4 regions of the Bradyrhizobium sp. WYCCWR 13022 genome follow, and region 4 is predicted to be linked to each of the others. Evidence: predicted binding sites of a transcription regulator. Region 4 holds the regulator's gene; each other region holds the start of a gene.
What was found. The regulator PhoB, encoded in region 4, activates phosphate uptake and scavenging genes when phosphate is short. The targets are predictions, from matches to a motif close to TGTCATNNANCTGTCAT.
Positions count from the first base shown of each region.

Region 1: the regulator PhoB is predicted to act here: its motif matches at 567-583, upstream of QY049_RS11235 (YbhN family protein).
Region 2: the regulator PhoB is predicted to act here: its motif matches at 1,364-1,380, upstream of phnF (phosphonate metabolism transcriptional regulator PhnF).
Region 3: the regulator PhoB is predicted to act here: its motif matches at 918-934, upstream of QY049_RS16275 (YdcH family protein).

Region 1 is NZ_JAUIZJ010000005.1:115,023-117,219, reverse strand. Features, by position in the region: gene QY049_RS11240 (ferritin-like domain-containing protein) at 1-326, opposite strand, end outside; gene QY049_RS11235 (YbhN family protein) at 755-1,837, shown strand; gene QY049_RS11230 (hypothetical protein) at 1,936-2,197, shown strand, end outside.
Region 2 is NZ_JAUIZJ010000023.1:197,877-200,073, reverse strand. Features, by position in the region: gene phnE (phosphonate ABC transporter, permease protein PhnE) at 1-521, shown strand, start outside; gene phnF (phosphonate metabolism transcriptional regulator PhnF) at 601-1,329, opposite strand; gene phnG (phosphonate C-P lyase system protein PhnG) at 1,437-1,901, shown strand; gene phnH (phosphonate C-P lyase system protein PhnH) at 1,906-2,197, shown strand, end outside.
Region 3 is NZ_JAUIZJ010000010.1:121,587-123,783, reverse strand. Features, by position in the region: gene QY049_RS16280 (NAD(P)/FAD-dependent oxidoreductase) at 1-538, shown strand, start outside; gene QY049_RS16275 (YdcH family protein) at 650-832, opposite strand; gene QY049_RS16270 (YdcH family protein) at 1,161-1,367, shown strand; gene QY049_RS16265 (hypothetical protein) at 1,503-1,709, shown strand; gene QY049_RS16260 (hypothetical protein) at 1,731-1,982, shown strand; gene QY049_RS16255 (GGDEF domain-containing protein) at 1,985-2,197, opposite strand, start outside.
Region 4 is NZ_JAUIZJ010000013.1:57,444-59,640, reverse strand. Features, by position in the region: gene QY049_RS20390 (GcrA family cell cycle regulator) at 344-856, shown strand; gene phoB (phosphate regulon transcriptional regulator PhoB) at 959-1,672, opposite strand; gene phoU (phosphate signaling complex protein PhoU) at 1,695-2,197, opposite strand, start outside.

The sequences.
Region 1 (2,197 bases), on a different contig from region 4:
GCGTTGATCAGCGCTGCGTCGAGCACCGCCTTGTCTGCGACCTCGCCGGCGGTCTCGTCGGCTTCCTCGATGATGCCGTCGATCGCCGGGCAGTCGACCGCCTTCACCTGGGCACCGTGCATCTTGAACACTTCCTCCAGCCGCGCGACGTGCTGCTTGGTTTCCTCGAGATGCGTCAAAAAGCCCTGCTTCAGCTGCGGATCGGTAGCCTTGTCTGCCATTTTCGGCAGCGCCTTGGTGAGCTGCTGCTCGGCGTAGTAGATGTCCTGGAGCTGATGCACGAACAGGTCGTTCATGGTCTTGATGTCTTTGGTGAACAGTCCCATCGTTCCGATCCTTGCAGGTTTCGGGAACACGACCGTACCGGCTTGCACGAAAAGCCTGTTGTTTCGCCGTGTTCGATTGCTGATGGGGCGCTAACCGGTGCGCGGCGCCGTCGTTCCAAAAAAGCCTCGCCGCGTTTGCGCCGGAACAAAGCTTGCGAGCGCAGGATTTGAGACCATCTCAATGAAAGGTTACGCGGTCGAGGCTCGGTCCCCGACTCATATGCTTAACGCGCGGGCGATGTGAACCATGTATGACAGAAACGGCCGATCCGGCGCAGAACCTGTCGTTGTCAAGGGCTGCACAAGTCGCTGTTTTTGCCTTAAATGAGCTACATCATGCCTAGCGATCGACGCCCTTTTCGGGCAGTGATCGCAACCGACCGGCCAATGTCTGGCCCGGTCGGTCTTGCCCCCCGCCGGGAGGATGAATGCACGGACTGCTGCCCGCGCTGAAGCGCGGCTTCAAGAGATGGATCGGCTGGCGACGGCTCGGAATTGCCGCGAGCGTGATGATCATCGCCTTCGCGGTCACCACGCTCGTGCGGACCCTCCACGGGATCGACAGGAACGCCATCCTCACCGCGCTGGCTGATATCCCGCGTGGCAATATCGGCCTGGCGGCGCTTTGCGTGTTCTTCGCGTTCTGTACGCTGACCTTCTATGACTTTTTTGCATTGCGAACGATCGGCAAGAAGCACGTGCCCTATCGCATCGCAGCGCTGTCGAGCTTCACGTCCTATTCGATCGGCCACAATATCGGCGCCACCGTATTCACGGGCGGCGCGATCCGCTTCCGGATTTATTCGGACTATGGGCTGAACGCGATCGACGTCGCGAAGATCTGCTTCCTCTCCGGCTTGACCTTCTGGCTCGGTAACATCTTCGTGCTGTCGATCGGCATGGCCATCCACCCGGACGCGGCCTCCTACATGGACCAGCTGCCGTCGTCGATTAACCGGCTGATCGCGTTCGGCGGCCTCGCCTCGATCGGGGCCTATCTGGTCTGGCTCTGCATGGGCGAGAAACGACGCGAGCTCGGCCAGAAGGGCTGGAAGGTGGTGCTGCCGTCAGCGCCGCTGACGCTGGTGCAGATCCTGATCGGCGTGGTCGATCTCGGCTTCTGCGCCTTTGCGATGTATCTGCTGATCCCTTCCACTCCGCCGATCGACTTCCTGTCGCTCGCCGTTGTGTTCATCCTGGCGACACTGCTGGGCTTTGCCAGCCATGCGCCCGGCTCGATCGGCGTGTTCGACGCCGCCATGCTGGTGGCGCTGCCCGAATTCGGCCGTGAGCAGCTGCTGGCGACACTGCTGGTCTTCCGTATTCTCTATTTCGTGATCCCGTTCGGTCTGGCCATCTCCATCATGGGCACCCGCGAGCTCTGGATGAACGTCGTCCAGCCCTGGCAGGAGCGACGGCGGCTGGCGGAGGCCTGCGCGCAGGCCAACCTGCCCAAGCAGGTTACGGCGATGGAGCATGAGCGGTCGCTGCGCCAGGCGAGCAAACGGTAAGGCCGGCCGCGACCTGCAAAGGCGACAGACGAAGGTTGCAGGCCGAACGGCAATCCTCTCTTATTTCCGCCTCAACTTTGCCGTTGAAGACGCGGGCCATGATCCCTGTTTCCCTTCGCCGATGTCTCGCGGGCGCCCTGCTGCTGGCAGGGCTCCTCGCCGTTTTGCCTCAGCCCGCAGCCGCGCAGGACAGCGGCGCCTTGCAGATCAATTGGGAGGTCCGCAATCGCTTCCGCCTGTTCCGCGAGGAGCGCGACTTCCTGCTGCATGTCGAGAATGCGCGAAACCGCAGCATCCTCGCCGCCGAGCAATCGATGGAGCTGCAAAGCGAAGGCCGCGGCTGGGCTCGCAACATGGTCA
Region 2 (2,197 bases), on a different contig from region 4:
CGGCGCGCAATGTCGTGCCGTCGATCTTTCTGCGCTTTCCGGTGCGGCGCTTCCTCGATTCGATTCGCGGCGTCGATACGTTGATCTGGGCGCTGGTCTGGATCAACGTGGTCGGGCTCGGCCCGTTCGCCGGCGTGCTCGCCATCGCGGTGTCGGATTTCGGCGCGTTCGGCAAGCTGTTCTCGGAGGCAATCGAAGGCGCCGACCAGAAGCAGGTCGAGGGCATCCGCGCCTCCGGCGGCAGCGCGCTGCACGAGATCCGCTTCGGCCTCTTGCCGCAGGTGTTGCCCGTCATCGCCGGCCAGGTGCTCTATTTCATCGAATCAAACACGCGCTCGGCCACCATCATCGGCATCGTCGGCGCCGGCGGCATCGGCCTCGAGCTCGCCGAACAGATCCGCGTGCTGGAATGGCAGAAGGTGTCGTTCCTGATCCTGATGATCCTGGTCGCCGTCGCCGCGATCGATTTCGTCTCGGGCAAGCTGCGCTTTGCGATTATCGGAAAACGGGCGGTGGCCTGATTCCTCGCCTCGCCCCGCTTGCGGGGACTCTCCGCGAGTCCATCTCTCAAGTGATTGCGTGGGAGAGTAGGCGACCCGCCTACGGCTCCACCACAAACTCCACCCGCTCCGCCGCAAAGCGCGAATGCTTGGTCACCAGCGGCTTGCCCTGGAGATCGAGGTCCGTCGCGTCAACCACCAGGATCGGCCGTCCCAGCGGCAGGTCGAGCCGTACGGCATCGGTGGCATCGACGATGCCGGCAGTGATCCTCGTAGCGCCGCGGCGGTAGTCGCTGATGCCGTAATGCTCGAGCATCTTCGTCATCGAGCGCGTGGCCGAAAACACCGTGCCTGCGCCCGGAAACCGCTCCGCCGAGAGCCATGTGGTGGAGACGCAGATCGGCGTGCGGTCGGCCAGGCGAATGGCCTCGATCCGCACCAGCGGTGCGCCGGTCTTCAAGCCCAGCTCGCGAGCGAGCTCGCGGGTTGCGACGTCCTCTGACGCCTCGATCATCCGACCGTGCGGCTCGCGGCCTTCGGCTCCGACGATCTCGGAGAAGCGCGTGCGCGAGCGCAAGGGATAAGCGAGTTTCTGCGCTTCGACATAGGTTCCGCTGCCGCGTTCGGCGCGCACGATGCCGCGTTCCGCAAGCGCCGCCAACGCGCGCCGCACGGTGTGCCTGTTGACGCGATAGGTTTCGGCGATCTCCATCTCGCCTGGTAATTTGTCGCCGGCGGCGAAGCGGCCATCGGCAATGCCGCGCTCGATGCCGTCGGCAACGAGGCGCCACAGCGCGACGCCCGAGGAGGCGGTGTCCTGCATGCTCATGTCGGCGGCCAGCCTAGCCCAGAAATCATGCGTTTGTCACGAAACAGTCATGGCGCTTCCGTATCAAGTTGTCTATTATCATAGACAACTTTAATTCGGCAAGTTCGGTGGATTCGTTGAGCCAACACAGCAATCAGCAAGCGCAGCGTCAGGCCGCCATGGCCGTGCTGGCGCACGCGGAGGCGGGCGAGATCGCCGCCCGTCTCCGCACGATTCCCTTGCCCGGCCATCAGGATCTGCGCGAACCGGAGAACGGTCTGGTCATGCTGCGCGGCCGGGTCGGCGGCGACGGCGCGCCGTTCAATCTCGGCGAAGCCACGGTGTCGCGCGCAGCCGTGCGCCTTGCCAGCGGTGAGGTCGGGTTCGGCTATGCGCTCGGACGCGATGGCGAGAAGGCGCGGCTGATCGCCCTGTGCGACGCGCTGGTGCAGTCGCGTGATTTTGGCGCGGCGATCGAGCGCGAGGTAATCGCACCGTTGCGCGAGCAGCTTATGGTCCGGCGCAACCGCGTGGCGGAAGAGACCGCGGCGACGAAGGTTGATTTCTACACCATGGTGCGCGGTGAGGGGTGAGGCCATGACCACGATTGCGGAACTGCCGCCGGGATTCGCCGACAAGGTGTTGTCGGCGCAATCGACCTTTCGCTCGGTCATGGACGCGATGGCGCGGCCGGGCTCGGTCCAGCGTATCGTGCCGATGGCGGGAACACCTGGTACGATGATGCGCGGCACCGCCGCGATCGCGTTGACGCTGTTCGATCACGATACGCCTCTCTGGCTCGATCCGCGGATGGCTGAAAGCACCGACGTCTTGAAGTGGCTCAAGTTCCACACCGGTGCGCCCGTGATTCAGGATTCCTCGATCGCGG
Region 3 (2,197 bases), on a different contig from region 4:
AGCGCCGATGACCCTGCAATGCGACCTGCTCGTCAACGCCGCCGGACTTTCGGCGACGACCGTGGCGCGTCACATCGACGGTATGCCTGTCGACCGGATTCCGCCGGCCTATCTCGCCAAGGGCAATTATTTCAGCTGCAACGCGCGCGCGCCGTTCTCGCGCCTGATCTATCCGGTGCCCGAGCCCGGCGGGTTAGGGGTGCATCTGACGCTGGACATGGCAGGACAGGCGCGCTTCGGCCCCGACGTCGAATGGATCGAGACCATCGATTACGAAGTCGATCCGTCGCGCGCCGAACGCTTCTATCCGGCGATCCGCAAATACTGGCCGACGCTGCCCGATGGCGCGCTGATGCCGAGCTATTCCGGCATCCGCCCGAAGATCGTGCCGCCGGCGGTGGCGACGCAGGATTTTCTGATGCAGGGTCCGCGCGACCACGGCGTTGCAGGGCTGGTCAATCTGTTCGGCATCGAATCGCCGGGACTGACATCGTCGCTCGCGATCGCGGACCACGTCGCGGAGCTCGCAGAGATCTGATCACCGCGCGAAGATGCTCGCGCAATGCGCACCTTACAGCAGGGACAAGCGCGAAGGCTCCCGTCCCTGCCTGAAAGGATACGATCAAACCTGACGCTGTTACGGGGGCTACTAGTGAAGCGTGTCGCCGGACTGCTTCAGTCGTTCGATCTGGTCCTTGACCAGTAACTTGCGGCGCTTCAACTCAACAATTTGCAGGTCGTCTGTTGAAAGGTGCACGAGAGCTTCGTGCAATTCGTTTTCGAGAATTTTGTGCTTCCGTTCCAATTCAACCAGATGTGCCTGAATTGTCATTCGAAACCTCCTCGGTAGGGGTGACCCTTGGATTCGATCCGGACGCGGAAGTGTACATCACCGATTCGTTCTGTCGATGGGTATCCGTCGTCGCATCGTCATTTTTGAAAATTCATATGTAATGAAGCGTGAGTACGGAACCGCGCGGCGAAAAATCCATGATATCAATGCGCTTATGCGGCGCGCTTGCGAATCGTCGAAATATCTTGCGAGAGAGCGGTGCGTGACGGTCGCAGATCGCTTGCGGTCACGCCGCGCAAGGGCGATAATTTCCACAGGGCGTCCACAGCCTTGATCTCAAGCCCATCGGTTTTCGGCCACCGCAGACATGACCCATGAAGACGAGCGTGAGCTCGAAGCCGAGCTCACCCGGTTGCAGCAGGAACACCGAGATCTCGATGCGGCGATCGATGCACTGCATCAATCGCCCGCTCCCGACCTTTTGCGGTTACAGCGGTTGAAGAAGCGCAAGCTATTGTTGCGCGACCGTATCGCCTTCATCGAAGACCAGATCACGCCCGACATCATTGCCTGAGCTGTGAGCGGCCGTGGATTGCCGCGATGAATCCGCTTGACTCGAAAAGAACAAAAAGAGAACATAAATACCGCCCGGACACCCCAGGAACCGCCCAAAGCAAACGCCCAAGGACAACCCGCAAGGACACCGCCGATGTCAGTCCCCGCCCTTCTCGACAACAGCCATTATGAACAGGCCTGCGACCAGGCGATCGCGATGTGCGACGGCAACCTGCGCAGCACGATCAAGGCGCTGATCATGGCCAACGAATACCTGGAAGCCGAGCTGGAGGAATTGCAGGCGGCGATTTCGGCCGGCTGCATTCCCGAGACCTCACGCAGCAGGAGTAGCGCTGCCTGAACTCACCGTTGGAGCAACGCCATGTCTGACGTGACCTACTACGTTGCAATGCCCTTCCTGATCGATGCCGACGGATCGCCTGTCGCGGGCACGGCTGAGGAATGCCAGAGCTCGACGGCCGCGTTGCGACGCGCCGAGGCATTGGCGCGCGGCGCCGGACATATCGGCGCAATCGCATTCAGCCGCAGCGGCGATCCCATGACCGGTGAATTCGGTGATGCCACGCTGCTGCGTAAATTCGGCAATGTGCCGGAAGATCTCGCGACACTGTAAAATCAGCTGCTGACAAGCCTGATCCGCGGCTCGTGCCGCCGCTGCGCTTTGCGCACATACATGGCGGCATCGGCCTCCTCCAGCGCGCGGGCAGCGTCGGACTGCGCGCCGAGCAGCGCGACGCCGGCAGAGGCGCCCGCGGCCACAAGCTGGCCGCGAAAGGTGAAAGACAGATCGTCGATCGCCTGCTCGAAGATGACAGCCTTCGCCTTGGC
Region 4 (2,197 bases):
GCCTGGTGATCCGGGTGTCAATGCCGCCCGGAAAGCCTCGTGAAACGCTGAATCCGTAGTCTTGCGGTGACGATTTTGCAGGATTTTCGCCACGGAACATGTGGAAGCGAGTCGGCGGACTCTTGCGCGCGAGTCACGCCATATTGTAGCGTTTGGCTTGTCAGATACGACATCTCGTGCAGCGGTTCTGATCCCAAGAGTCCTCATGTACCGGCGTAAACGTTCGGGCGCACTTCGCGCGCCCGGCGAGCCTTAAGGGATTCCGGCGGCACGGGTTTTTCGAGGCTTAGGCATTCGTTGTGCGGCCCCAGGATGGCGGGCGCGCGGCGAAGGAAAGGGTGCCATGACGGTTTTGACCTGGTCCGACGATCGCGTCGAGCAGCTGAAAAAGCTCTGGGAGGCCGGACTTTCGGCCAGCCAGATCGCCGCCGAGCTTGGGAATGTCACCCGTAACGCCGTGATCGGAAAGGTGCACAGGCTCGGCCTGTCCGGCCGCGCCAAGAGCCCCTCGTCAGCGGCTCCGCGGCCACGCAAGGCACGTCCTGCGCAGCACATGATGCGGGTGAGCAGGCCGATCGCGCGCGGCAACACCGCACTGGCGCAGGCCTTCGAGGTCGAGGTCGAGGCCGAACCCGTTACCTACGACAACGTGGTGCCGATGAGCCAGCGGCTCTCGTTGCTCGAGCTGAACGAAGCCACCTGCCACTGGCCGGTGGGCGATCCCTCGAGCCCGGATTTCTTCTTCTGCGGCGGCAAGGCCCTGTCCGGCCTGCCCTACTGCGCCCAGCACTCGCGCGTTGCGTATCAGCCGGCAGCCGATCGCCGCCGCGCACCGGCCAAGCCCGGCACGCGCTGAGTACAGCTTGAGACCGACATCGTCCCGGCACCGGCCGGGGCGAAAAAGAAAAGCGCGCCGCCGAGCGCGCTTTTTTTGTTTTGCTTGCGGGCAGCTAGGTAGCTAGCCGGAGGCCTGCTCGGCCTTCGCGAAGCGATCGTCGAGCGCGTAGCCCGCGCCGCGGACGGTGCGGATCGGGTCCTGCTCGCGGCCGAGATTGAGCAGCTTGCGCAGGCGGCCGATATGCACGTCGACGGTGCGCTCGTCGATATAGATGTCGCGGCCCCAGACGCTGTCGAGCAGCTGCTCGCGCGAGAACACGCGGCCGGGATGCTCCAGGAAGAACTCGAGCAGACGGTATTCGGTCGGGCCGAGATCGATCGGCCGGCCCGAGCGCGCCACGCGGCGCTTTTCGCGGTCGAGCTCGATGTCGCCGAAAGCAAGCACGGTCGCGAGCCGCTCCGGGCTGGCGCGCCGCAGCAGCCCCTTCACGCGTGCCAACAGCTCGGGCACCGAGAACGGCTTGACGATGTAATCGTCGGCGCCGGTCGCAAGGCCCCGCACCCGTTCGCTCTCCTCGCCGCGCGCAGTGAGCATGATGATCGGCAGCTGCTTGGTGTCGGACCGCGTCCGCAACCGGCGGCACAGCTCGATGCCCGACAGCCCCGGCAGCATCCAGTCGAGCACGATCAGATCGGGGATGTGCTCCTTGAGGCGGGTGTCGGCGTCGTCGCCGCGCATCACCGTCTCGACGTCATAGCCGTCGCCTTCGAGGTTGTAGCGGAGAAGCTCGGTGAGAGCTTCCTCATCCTCAACCACCATAATGCGTGCGCCCATGGTCTGGTCGCTCCTTGCCTGATCAGGTGTTCGGGACCGTCGTGGCGAACGTCGTCATGTCGCCCTTCGGCCGCTTGTCGGTGATCGCCTGGCCTTCGATCATGTAGAACACGGTCTCGGCAATGTTGGTGGCATGATCGCCGATCCGTTCGATGTTCTTGGCGCAGAACATCAGGTGGATGCAGAACGAGATGTTGCGCGGATCCTCCATCATGTAGGTGAGGAGTTCGCGGAACAGCGAGGTGCAGATGGCGTCGACTTCCTCGTCGCCCTTCCACACCGCCATCGCCGCCGGCAGATCGTGCGCGGCATAGGCGTCCAGCACCGACTTGACCTGCTGCTGCACGAGGTCGGTCATGTGCTCGAGGCCGCGGAACAGTTTGAGCGGATGGAAATCCGTCTCCAGCGCCGCGACGCGCTTGCCCATGTTCTTGGCGAGGTCGCCGATCCGCTCGAGATCGGTCGCAACGCGCATCGCTCCGACGATCTCGCGCAGATCCACCGCCATCGGCTGGCGGCGTGCGA